3 regions of the Kluyvera sichuanensis genome follow, and region 2 is predicted to be linked to each of the others. Evidence: predicted binding sites of a transcription regulator. Region 2 holds the regulator's gene; each other region holds the start of a gene.
What was found. Region 2 encodes ArgR, which controls arginine synthesis, uptake and breakdown. Its sites were predicted from a motif close to ANTGAATAAAAATACANT; they were not measured.
Positions count from the first base shown of each region.

Region 1 (4,208 bases), 430 kb from region 2:
TGCTACGCGAGCAAGCCGCCCCTGAGGTCGTGCTGGCGGCGTTTGGCGAATACCAGTTGTTGTGCGCGCTGCGCGAAGGGCCGTGGGGCGTGAGCGGGCTTAACCAACAGTTTGAACAGCTGCTGACGCGCCACCGGCAGATAGTGCCGCAGCGTCATTCTCGCTGGTATGAAGGCCGTCCGGTGATGATTACGCGTAACGACAGCGCGCTGGGGCTGTTTAACGGTGATATTGGCGTGGCGCTGGATCGCGGTGACGGTATGCGCGTCTGGTTCCCGATGCCGGATGGCACCATTAAATCGGTGCAGCCAAGCCGCTTGCCGGAGCACGACACCGCCTGGGCGATGACGGTGCATAAATCGCAGGGTTCCGAGTTCACCCACGCCGCGCTGGTGCTGCCGACGCAGATTGTCCCGGTAGTGAGTCGTGAGCTGGTGTATACGGCGATTACCCGCGCGAAAGCGCGGCTGTCGATGTACGCCGATAAAAATCTGCTTATGCAGGCAATCGCCACGCGTACCGAACGGCGCAGCGGCCTGTCGGCGATTTTTGCAGAGATGGAATAGGGTCTTAAGATTTGCTCGGACTGCCCCCTCTCCCTTTTTAAGGGAGAGGGCTGGGGTGAGGGTTTAACGCCGAGCCCGCAATCCCCTCACCCTAACCCTCTCCCCAGAGGGGCGAGGGAACCGATCGGCGTACTGGCTTACACCAAATCCGTCATCAACACCTTCGACCGGCGCTGATAGTTATACAGCAGCTTCTTACTCTCCGGCAGCAGTTCCACGTCCACCGGCTTAAAGCCGCGTTCCTGGAACCAGTGAATACTGCGCGTCGTCAGCACAAACAGGTGGTTAAGCCCCATCTGCTTCGCCTGGGTGGCAATCCGCTGCAGTAACACTTCACCACGTGAGGAGCTGCGGTAATCCGGATGCACCGCCACGCAGGCCATTTCGCCAATTTTCTCTTCCGGGAAAGGATAGAGCGCGGCGCAGGCAATGGTGGTGTTATCACGCTGAATAATCGTGAATTTGTCGATCTCCATCTCCAGCTGTTCGCGGGAGCGGCGCACCAGAATACCCTGCTGCTCGAGCGGCGCAATCAGGTCAAGAATACCGCCAATATCGTTGATGGTCGCCCGGCGAATTTGCTCGGAGCTCTCCATCACAATCTGCGTACCGATACCGTCGCGGGAGAACAGCTCCTGCAACAGCGTGCCGTCTTCCTGATAGCTAATAAGGTGGCTGCGGCGCACGCCGCTACGGCAGGCTTTGACCGCACCGCGCAGGAAACGGGCGGTGCCGGAAAGGTAGTCGCCCTCTTTTTCCAGCTCTTCAATACGCGCCTGAGCTTCGTTCGGGAACAGCTCAGAGATAATGTCGCCCGCTTCGTTAAATACGCCCTGAGAGGAGCAGAAGCCGATCATCTTCTCGGCCTTCAGCTTAATCGCCAGTTGGGTGGCAATCTCTTCCGACGTCAGGTTAAAGCTTTCGCCGGTAACTGAAACGGCCACCGGTCCCATCAGCACGATAGCGCCGCTGTCGAGCTGGCGATGAATCGCTTCTTCATCGATACGACGAATGCGTCCGCTGTGGCAGTAGTCGATGCCGTCATCGACGCCCAGCGGCTGAGCGATGATAAAGTTACCGCTGACCACGTTGATATGCGCACCCTGTAACGGGGTGTTGTTCAGGCTCATCGACAGGCGGGCGGTAATATCCAACTGCAGCAGGCCCGCGGCCTGTTTCACCAGCTCAAGGGTTTTCGTATCCGTGACGCGGATATGTTTGTGATAGGTTGGCTCATGGTGATGCTCGGCCAGATTCGCATCGATCTGTGGGCGCGCGCCATAGACCAGCACCAGACGAATGCCTAAACTGTGCAGCAGGCCAATATCGTTGACGATGCTGGAAAAGTTTTCATGCTCAATGGCTTCGCCGCCAAGCATGATGACAAACGTCTTCCCCCGGTGGGCGTTAATATAGGGGACGGTATGACGAAACCCCTCTACCAGTTCGGTTCTACGTTCCTTCACCACGGCACAACCCTCAATGCATGATTATTCGTAATTACTGTATTTTTATTCTGTTTTCGGCGGAAACGCAAGCCAGAATTTGCTTAAACATTGGAAAACCTCCGGCCAAATTTCGCTGATCCAACGAATGTTTACCCTTTTATAGATGACAGTTTATGCGGCTTTGGTTAAAGTTTTCGGTCAATCGTATTATGCGAATTCTTTGTTTCTCTTTTTTTACCTGGGATGGAGCATGTCGGGAAGTCAGTCTTTGAGCCGTCGTCGCCTGCTACAAGGTGCCGGTGCCATGTGGTTGTTAAGCGTGAGTCAGGTCGGGTTAGCTGCCGTCAGTCAGGTGGTGGCGGTGCGCATATGGCCTGCGTCCAGCTACACGCGCGTAACGGTGGAGTCCAGCCGTGAGCTCAAGTATCGACAGTTTGCGTTGAGCAATCCTGACCGTCTGGTGGTCGACCTCGAAGGGGTGAACCTGAACTCGGTGCTGAAAGGCATGGGGGCGCAGATCCGCAGCGATGACCCGTTCATTAAATCCGCACGCGTAGGGCAGTTCGATCCGCAAACGGTGCGCATGGTGTTTGAGCTGAAGCAGGACGTGAAGCCGCAGTTGTTCGCCCTTGCGCCAGTGGCAGAGTTTAAAGAACGCCTGGTGATGGATCTCTACCCAGCCAGCAGCACCGAACAGCAGGATCCGCTGCTGGCGCTGCTCGAGGACTATAACAAGGGCGACCTCGAAAAGCAGGTGCCGCCGTCGCAAAGTGGCCCGCAGCCGGGCAAGGCTGGGCGCGACCGTCCGATTGTTATCATGCTTGACCCCGGCCACGGCGGCGAAGACTCCGGCGCAGTGGGTAAATACAAAACGCGGGAAAAAGACGTGGTGCTACAAATCGCCCGTCGCCTGCGTGCGCTGATTGAAAAAGAAGGCAACATGAAAGCCTACATGACGCGCAACGAAGATATTTTTATTCCGTTGAAGGTGCGGGTGGCGAAAGCGCAGAAACAGCGTGCCGACCTGTTCGTCTCTATTCACGCGGATGCGTTCACCAGCCGCCAGCCGAGCGGCTCATCGGTCTTTGCCCTGTCGACCAAAGGGGCCACCAGTACCGCGGCGAAATACCTCGCCCAGACCCAGAACGCCTCGGACTTAATCGGTGGTGTGAGCAAGAGCGGCGACCGCTACGTCGACCACACTATGTTCGATATGGTGCAGTCGCTAACCATCGCCGACAGCCTGAAGTTTGGTAAAGCGGTGCTCAAAAAGCTGGGGCAGGTGAACGACCTGCATAAAAATCAGGTGGAGCAGGCTGGCTTCGCGGTACTGAAAGCGCCGGATATTCCATCGATCCTCGTCGAAACGGCGTTTATCAGTAACGTTGAAGAGGAGCGCAAGCTCAAGACCGCCACTTTCCAGCAGGAAGTCGCTGAATCTATTCTCGCCGGGATCAAAGCCTACTTTGCCGACGGCGCAACGCTGGCGCGGCGCGGGTAACCGGCGATGTCACGGCTGAAAAGCGCCCACGGCGGCAACACGCGCGAGGCGGCGGCGCTGATGGGCCTGCGCGCCGACCAGTTGCTGGACTTCAGCGCCAATATCAATCCGCTGGGCATGCCCGAAAGCCTGAAGCAGGCGATCGTTGCCCAGCTTTCCTGCGCCGAGCGCTACCCGGACGTTGACTACCAGCAGTTGCATCAGGCGTTGGCGTCGCACCACGGCGTGCCTGCGGCGTGGTGTCTGGCGGGCAACGGCGAAACTGAATCTATTTTCACCCTCGTGCATGGTCTGAAGCCTAAGCGGGCGATGGTGGTTGCTCCGGGCTTTGCTGAGTACCGCCGGGCGCTGGAAACCATCGACTGCGCTATTGACACTTTTGCGCTTCGCGAAGAGGACGGCTGGCAGCTAACCTCACGTTTGCTTGATGCACTCACCCCCGAGGTGGACTGCCTGTTTCTCTGCACGCCGAATAACCCGACCGGGTTGCTGCCGGAACGTGCGCTGCTGCTGACGGTGGCCGAACGCTGTCGGGCGCTGAATATTGCGCTGATTCTCGACGAAGCCTTTATCGATTTTATTCCCGGCGAGCAGGGATTTATTCCGCTGCTCGCGCAAAACCCGCATATCTGGGTGCTGCGCTCGCTGACCAAGTTTTACGCCATCCCCGGCCTGCGTTTGGGCTATTTGCTT
Region 1 is NZ_CP162271.1:2,771,452-2,775,659, reverse strand. Features, by position in the region: gene recD (exodeoxyribonuclease V subunit alpha) at 1-566, shown strand, start outside; gene argA (amino-acid N-acetyltransferase) at 704-2,035, opposite strand; gene amiC (N-acetylmuramoyl-L-alanine amidase AmiC) at 2,265-3,515, shown strand; gene cobD (threonine-phosphate decarboxylase CobD) at 3,522-4,208, shown strand, end outside.
Region 1: a site for ArgR is predicted at 2,069-2,086, ahead of argA (amino-acid N-acetyltransferase). Genes of this name have one in related genera too.

Region 2 (4,208 bases):
GATGAAGACGAAGTTATTCAGCGCGCGAATAATACGCCTTACGGTCTGGCGGCCTATTTCTACACCCAGAACCTGTCCCGCGTCTTCCGCGTCTCGCAGGCGCTGGAGAGCGGTATGATCGGCATTAACGAATGTGCCGTTTCAACCGAGCTGGGGCCGTTTGGCGGCGTGAAGGAGTCGGGGCTTGGGCGCGAAGGTTCAGTGCTGGGGCTGGAAGAGTACCTCGAGGTGAAAACGCTGCACATTGGGGGACTTTAGTCTGTTGAATAGGGGAGAGGGCGTAAGATGAAAATCTATACTTTTGATTTTGACGAGATAGAGGATCAGGGCGATTTTTATCGGGAGTTCGCCCGTCTTTTTGCCCTCGATCGTGAGTCGATTCGCGATCTGGACGCGCTCTGGAGCGTGGTGACCGGCAATGTAATACCGCTACCGCTGGAGATTGAATTCCTGCACATGGACGATAAGCAGCGACGACGCTACGGCGCGCTGATTCTGCTGTTTGATGAAGCGGAAGAAGAACTTGAAGGCATGCTGCGGTTTAACGTTCAGCGCGGATAAAAAAAGCCCTCGCCGAAAGGCGAGGGCAAGTCGTCGGACAAGACGACGAGGGTTTATTTGTACAGTTCAGCCGTAGCGTGCGAGCTGTCGCCGGAACGGGCTTCGATAATGCGGTAGCTGCTAGCGCCTTCTTTCTCTGCTTTTGCGGCTAACTGGCTACGCATATCCATTGGGTCGCTACCTATCTGTGAAACGGAAACGGTGCCGATGGACTGTAGGTTCTGTGCCTGATCTGCGCTCACCTGATGTACTGCGGCGCTTGCGCCGAAAGAGAGTACGGATGCCAGACCAAGGGATGCGATGATAATTGCGCTTTTCATATACTTTACTCCTCACCTTATTTTGCAGCGGTGAGAGGATGCTGATGCTTATTCCTGGGACCGCTGGGGATATTTTTTTTCAATACCGACGTACTGCGTCTTATTTATACAGTTCAGCCGTTGCGTGCCAGCGATCGCCAGTACGCGCTTCAATGATGCGGTAAGACGATGCACCTTGTTCTTCCGCTTTCTTGTTCAGCATCTCATGCATATCCATCGGGGTTGAACCGACGGAACCAATGGAAACGGTGCCGATTGACTGACGGGTTTGTGCCTGGTCGCTGTTGATAGAATCAGCGGCGAAAGCGCCAAACGAGATAACGGATAGGATGCTCAGAGCGGCAACGGTAGTTTTGATTTTCATGATACTCACCTCGTCGAATTTTTTTGGAAGGCCTTTGTTTTGTGACCCTCATCACGAAATTAAGTATACACTAATCACATGAAATATTAATACCCCGCTAATTGTTTCCCGTGTAATTACTTGTCAGGAATCGTCATTTTTAGAACATATACGTATAAAAAAACGCATATTTTGGCAAAGTTGTCGGCCAATAATGCGTAAAATCAAAAAGATAGGATAATTTGATGTTTTGTGCGCTTAAGTCGGGATATATTCACTGTATCTATGTGAATGCACAAAGAATCGCACTAAATGTTAACGGAACGGCAGTGAAAACGGCGGGGCGTTGGCGGGAAAACAGACTCCTCCGGAGGAACCAGAGGAGTATCGCGAGGGATTACAGTTCCTGTTCGAACAGAACCTGAATGGCCTCGTAGAGATCTTTAACAGTGAAACCCCGAGCAGGCGTGGTGAAGATCGTGTCATCACCGGCAATGCTGCCGAGAATCCCTTCCGCTTTGCCCAGCGAATCCAGCAGACGTGCAATCAGCTGCGCTGCACCAGGGCTGGTATGAATGACGACGACGGCGTCGTTGTAGTCAATATCCAGAACCAGGTTCTTCAGCGGGCTGGAGGTGGTTGGCACGCCCAGCTCAGCCGGCAGGCAGTAAACCATTTCCATTTTGGCGTTGCGGGTACGCACTGCGCCAAACTTCGTCAGCATACGGGAGACTTTGGACTGGTTGATATTATCGAAGCCTTCTTCCTGTAAGGCCTGAACAATTTCGCCCTGAGAGCTAAATTTTTCTTCCTTCAGTAATGCTTTAAAGGCTTTAACTAATTCTTCTTGTTTAGTGGAACTTCGCATAAGTCACCTGACTATGGTGGTGAAATTAACATTATTATGCATATAGGTGAATTTTTATGCAAAACAATTTATCCCAAGGGGCTAGGCCAAATAGAGAAAGGCGGGATTTTAGCAAAAATTAGACCTAAGAAACATGCCTATATCACGGGATCCAAATAAGTTAAAAGTAAATGAATTGTTATTAAATTGCTGTTGTTTTACGCAACATGCTGAGTATATTGTAATCGATAGTTGATGAAAGTTTGGTTTCGTAGATAGACCTTTTTCGGGGAGTAGTGCGGTAACGCCAGCAATGCTGCTGGAGGCTCCGCATTCTGTAAGCAATTATATTGTAATTATTTACCTTGTGAATTAAGGTCGCCGCAACGGAGTAACAACAGGTATCTCTTGCGTCGGTTATGCGGTCCACGACAGGTTATTACCTGAATGTCATTAACCATAATAAGGAGTTTAGGATGAAAGTCGCAGTCCTTGGTGCCGCCGGCGGTATTGGCCAGGCGCTTGCCCTACTACTAAAGACCCAACTGCCTTCAGGTTCAGAACTCTCCCTCTATGATATTGCCCCCGTCACGCCTGGCGTGGCTGTCGATCTCAGCCATATTCCTACTGATGTGAACATCAAAGGTTTCTCTGGTGAAGATGCGACGCCTGCGCTGGTAGGGGCGGATGTTGTCCTGATCTCTGCCGGGGTAGCTCGTAAGCCCGGTATGGATCGCTCCGATCTGTTCAACGTTAACGCCGGGATTGTCAAAAACCTGGTGCAACAAATCGCAAAAACCGCGCCAAAAGCCTGCATTGGTATCATTACCAACCCGGTGAACACCACCGTGGCGATCGCCGCCGAGGTGCTGCAAAAGGCGGGCGTGTACGACAAAAATAAACTGTTCGGCGTGACCACGCTGGATATCATCCGCTCCAATACCTTCGTCGCTGAACTGAAAGGTAAAAAATGCGGCGACGTCGAAGTTCCGGTTATCGGCGGCCACTCTGGCGTCACGATTCTTCCTTTATTGTCGCAAATCCCAGGGGTCAGTTTCTCCGAGCAGGAGGTGAATGACCTGACCAAACGTATCCAGAATGCGGGTACCGAAGTGGTGGAAGCAAAAGCCGGCGGCGGGTCAGCCACGCTGTCCATGGGCCAGGCTGCAGCACGCTTTGGGCTGTCTCTGGTTCGCGCCTTGCAGGGCGAGAAAGGGGTGGTTGAGTGTGCCTATGTTGAAGGCGATGGCGAATACGCTCGTTTCTTCTCACAGCCGCTGCTGCTCGGCAAAAACGGGATTGAAGAACGTCAGTCTATTGGCAAACTGAGCGCTTACGAGCAGCAGGCGCTGGAAGGGATGCTGGATACGCTGAGAAAAGATATTCAGCTTGGCGAAGATTTTATTAATAAATAGTGTGTGATGCCGGAACGTTCGTTCCGGCTTCTTTCAGGCCGCGTGCCCGCAAACAGGTTGCTCGATCAAACGTTAAATCTGCTAAACTCCCCGCGTCTTATTGGTTATCAACGAGAACGTCGTGAAAAAGATCCAAAGAAAGCAAACTCGCGATCACATTACCCAAATGCTGCGCTATGAGATTCTCTCCGGCAATATTCGTGCAGGAGAAGAGCTGGCGCAGGAGAGTATTGCTGAGCAGCTAGGGCTTTCTCGCATGCCGGTTCGCGAGGCGCTGCAGTCGCTTGAGCAAGAAGGATTTTTGATCCGTTTGCCCAATCGGCATATGCAGGTTGCCCATCTTGAGCCCGACCATGTCAGCCATATTTTTCGCGTTATTGCGGTGATGGCTGCAGAGCTGTTTACGCTTATTCCGTCAACGGCATCAGACGTGCTGAGCGCTCGCGCCCAGGCGCTGGCGAGCGGGCAAGACAAAACGCTTGAGCTTGAGTTTCACCTTGCGCTGATTGCTTATGTTAACAATCGCTATCTTGAGAAAGCCTATCAGCAGTTCCTGGATGGCTATATCTCCTATGTGATTCTACATCTGAAGGAAGAGTGCCAGGAGTCAGCGTTGCTGCTGATGGAACTCAGCGCGGCGATAGGCCGGGGCCAACACGACGAGATTGTGCAGGCTACGCAGCGTTATTTCCTCTCTTTAGCGGAAATAATGCGTCAACATA
Region 2 is NZ_CP162271.1:3,198,419-3,202,626, reverse strand. Features, by position in the region: gene AB2B48_RS15430 (NAD-dependent succinate-semialdehyde dehydrogenase) at 1-258, shown strand, start outside; gene AB2B48_RS15425 (barstar family protein) at 286-561, shown strand; gene yhcN (peroxide/acid stress response protein YhcN) at 615-881, opposite strand; gene yhcN (peroxide/acid stress response protein YhcN) at 982-1,245, opposite strand; gene argR (transcriptional regulator ArgR) at 1,622-2,092, opposite strand; gene mdh (malate dehydrogenase) at 2,548-3,486, shown strand; gene AB2B48_RS15400 (GntR family transcriptional regulator) at 3,608-4,208, shown strand, end outside.

Region 3 (4,208 bases), 650 kb from region 2:
CGGCAGCTGGTAGCCGAGGTTCTCTTCCAGCTGTTCGTTCAGCTCACGCAGGTAGTTTGGCACGCCTTCCCACAGGCTATTTTCCACAACTGCAAAGCCCCATTTGGCTTCATCTACCGGGCTTGGGCGGTGTTTACGAATTTCATCGGTGTGCCAGGACTGGGCAATCAGCTGGCGCAGACGGCGCATCACCTGGTTGCGCTCGTAGTCGGCGATATCGGTATTATCGAGCTGCTTTAAGCAGTTGTTGATCTCGCCCATTTTGTGAATCAGCGTACGACGCGTGATTTCAGTTGGGTGCGCGGTGAGCACCAGCTCCAGCGACAGGGATTCAACGGCTTTTTTTATCGTGGTTTCGTCGAGATTAGGTTGGTCTTTGAGTTTACGCAGGGTACGAGCAATCACTTCCGGGTTGCTTGCCGCTTCGCCTTTTGGCGAAATGCTGTGGTACTGCTCGGCGGTGTTAGCCAGGTTCAGGAACTGACTGAACGCGCGGGCGACCGGCAGCAGCTCATCGTTGGACAGGTTCTGCAGCGTGGTGAGCAGCTCCTGGCGATTGGCTTCGTTGCCCGCACGAGAAGATTTGGACAACTTACGGATCGTTTCTACACGGTCAAGAATGTTCTCACCAAGCGCATCCTTGATGGTATCGCCTAGCACTTTACCGAGCATACTGACATTACTACGCAACGCGGAATATTGTTCGTTCATTAACCCAGACACCCCATCTCATTTTATTTTGTTATATCCCAACCCCTGGAACGTAAGGGCGAGATAAAGACACCTCTTTTATAAAGCCACGTAAAAACCCGTACGTCAATTGCTGCGAAATCGCTTCAGCAAACGAATAAATCGCGACAATTTATGAAAGTTAATTCGTATCGTGCCAGATAAGAAATGCTTATGAAAATGTGAAGGAGATCGCGGGAACGGGGGAGCGGAAAGGTGCCGGATGGCGCTGCGCTTATCCGGCCTACTGACAGGATAGGCCCGGCAAGCATTAAGCCACCGGGCAAAATTCATTAGTGCCAGCAGAAGTGATGCACGACCTGGGTAATTAACTCGCGCGTCGGCTTAATAAAGCGCGTTTCCAGGTATTCGTCCGGCTGGTGCGCCTGGTTAATCGAGCCTGGGCCGAGAACGATGGTCGGGCACAGGGTCTGGATAAACGGTGCTTCGGTGCAGTAGTTCACCACTTCGGTCTTGGTACCGAGCAGTTTTTCCAGCACCTGAACCAGCTGGTGATCCGGCGGGCATTCGTAGCCTGGAATCGGCGGATGCAGCTCGCTAATGGTCAGGCGGCCCGGCCACTGCGTGCTGACTGGCTCAAGGGCTTCATCGAGCAGGCCGTTCAGATCGTTCAAGGTCATTCCCGGCAGCGGACGGATGTCCATGTGCAGCTCGCAGCAGGCGCAGATGCGGTTGGAAGCATCGCCGCCGTGGAGGCTACCGAGGTTGAGCGTTGGATACGGTACGGTAAACGCGTCGTAGTGATAGCGTTCTTTCAGCGAGTCGCGTAACTGCATCACGCGGCCAATCGCGTCGTGCATGATCTCAATGGCATTGACGCCGCGCGCCGGGTCGCTGGAGTGGCCAGACTGGCCCATCACGCGGATGGCGTTCGACATATGACCTTTGTGCGCGCGCACTGGCTGCAGTGAAGTTGGTTCACCGATGATGGCGCAGTCCGGGCGCAGTTCGGTGGATTCGGAGAAGTAGCGAGCCCCCGCCATGCTGGTCTCTTCATCGGCGGTGGCCAGGATATAGAGCGGCTTTTTCAGCGTCGTCACGTCAACATCACGCAGCGCATCCAGAATAAAGGCGAAGAAGCCTTTCATGTCGGCGGTGCCCAGACCGTAGAGCTTGTTGTCATGCTCGGTGAGGGTAAACGGATCGCGGGTCCAGCGCCCGTCGTCGAACGGCACGGTATCAGTATGACCGGCCAGCAGTAGCCCGCCCGCGCCGTGTCCGGTGCTGGCCAGCAGGTTAAATTTATTGCGCGTGCCGGGAACCGGCTGTACCTCAACGTTGAAGCCTAACGAGGCAAACCAGTCAGCAAGCAGAGTGATTAAAGACGCATTGCTCTGATCGAGCGCTTCTTCGGTTGCGCTGATGGAAGGAGTGCCGATCAACGCACGGTAAATCTCGATAAATGGGGGTAAATTGTTTTTCATTGTTGACACACCTCGGGTCATGATAGTATCAATATTCATGCAGTATTTGTGAATAAAAATACATTATCATTAGGCGTAAGAAAACCCACCAACGGTAGGGTGAATAGAAAACGCTTAATCAGGCAAACAGACATAAGAAGGTGAGCAGCCCCGATGTTGAATACGCTGATTGTGGGCGCGAGCGGTTACGCTGGCGCAGAGCTTGTGACCTATGTAAATCGCCATCCTCATATGAACATAACCGCTTTGACGGTCTCAGCGCAAAGCAATGATGCAGGAAAGTTAATCTCCGATTTGCATCCACAGCTGAAAGGGATTGTCGATCTGCCGCTGCAGCCGATGTCCGACATCAGCGAATTCAGTGCCGGTGTTGATGTGGTGTTCCTGGCGACCGCCCATGAAGTGAGCCACGATCTGGCCCCGCAGTTCCTTGCGGCAGGCTGCGTGGTGTTCGACCTTTCCGGTGCGTTCCGCGTCAACGACGGCGCCTTCTATGAAAAATACTACGGCTTTACCCATCAGCACCCTGAGCTGCTGGCGCAGGCGGTGTACGGCCTGGCCGAGTGGAGCGCCGAGGCGCTGAAAGAGGCGAACCTGATTGCGGTGCCGGGCTGTTACCCGACGGCGGCGCAGCTTTCTCTGAAACCCCTGATTGATGCCGATCTCCTGGATCTCAACCAGTGGCCAGTGATCAACGCCACTTCCGGCGTGAGCGGTGCCGGGCGCAAAGCCGCTATCTCTAATAGCTTCTGCGAAGTCAGTCTACAGCCGTACGGCGTGTTCACTCATCGCCATCAGCCGGAAATCGCCAGCCACCTTGGCGCAGAGGTGATTTTCACCCCGCATCTGGGCAACTTCCCGCGCGGTATTCTGGAGACGATTACCTGTCGTCTGAAGCCGGGTGTGACCCACGCGCAGGTGGCAGAAACCTTACAACAGGCCTACGGTGACAAGCCGATGGTACGTTTATACGAGAAGGGCGTTCCGGCACTGAAAAATGTGGTCGGCCTGCCGTTCTGCGATATCGGTTTTGCCGTGCAGGGCGAGCACCTGATCGTCGTGGCGACCGAAGACAACCTATTGAAAGGCGCTGCCGCACAGGCCGTGCAGTGCGCCAATATCCGTTTCGGCTTCGCTGAGACGCAGTCTCTTATTTAAGGTGTGACGATGATGAATCCATTAATTATCAAACTGGGCGGCGTGTTACTGGATAGCGAAGAGGCGCTGGAGCGTCTGTTTACCGCACTGGTGAACTACCGCGAGTCGCATCAGCGCCCGCTGGTGATTGTCCACGGCGGTGGCTGCGTAGTGGATGAGCTGATGAAACAGCTCAATCTGCCGGTGAAAAAGAAAAATGGTCTGCGCGTCACGCCTGCCGATCAAATCGACATTATTACCGGCGCGCTGGCGGGTACCGCCAACAAAACGCTGCTGGCATGGGCGAAGAAGCATGATATCGCCTCCGTTGGCCTGTTCCTCGGCGACGGCGACAGCGTGCAGGTGAGCAAACTGGATGAAGAGCTGGGCCATGTGGGTCTGGCGCAGCCGGGTTCGCCTAAACTGATTAATCTGCTGCTGGAAGGCGGTTTCCTGCCGGTGGTGAGCTCTATCGGCGTGACCGCCGAAGGGCAACTGATGAACGTCAACGCTGACCAGGCGGCAACCGCGCTGGCGGCTACGCTTGGCGCAGATCTGATTCTGCTCTCCGATGTGAGCGGCATTCTCGACGGTAAAGGCCAGCGTATTGCGGAAATGACGGCGGCGAAGGCAGAACAGTTGATCGAGCAGGGCATTATTACCGACGGGATGATTGTGAAAGTGAACGCAGCGCTTGATGCGGCACGTACCCTGGGTCGCCCGGTGGATATCGCCTCATGGCGTCACGCGGAGCAACTGCCGGCGCTGTTTAACGGCACGCCAATTGGCACGCGTATTCTGGCTTAAGTGATTTTCCCCTCACCCTAACCCTCTCCCTCAGGGAGAGGGCCGGGGTGAGGGTTGTTTTCAGGCCGGAGACTACCCGGCAAAAATAAA
Region 3 is NZ_CP162271.1:3,851,731-3,855,938, forward strand. Features, by position in the region: gene ppc (phosphoenolpyruvate carboxylase) at 1-711, opposite strand, end outside; gene argE (acetylornithine deacetylase) at 1,023-2,174, opposite strand; gene argC (N-acetyl-gamma-glutamyl-phosphate reductase) at 2,328-3,332, shown strand; gene argB (acetylglutamate kinase) at 3,342-4,118, shown strand.
Region 3: a site for ArgR is predicted at 2,222-2,239, ahead of argC (N-acetyl-gamma-glutamyl-phosphate reductase). Genes of this name have one in related genera too.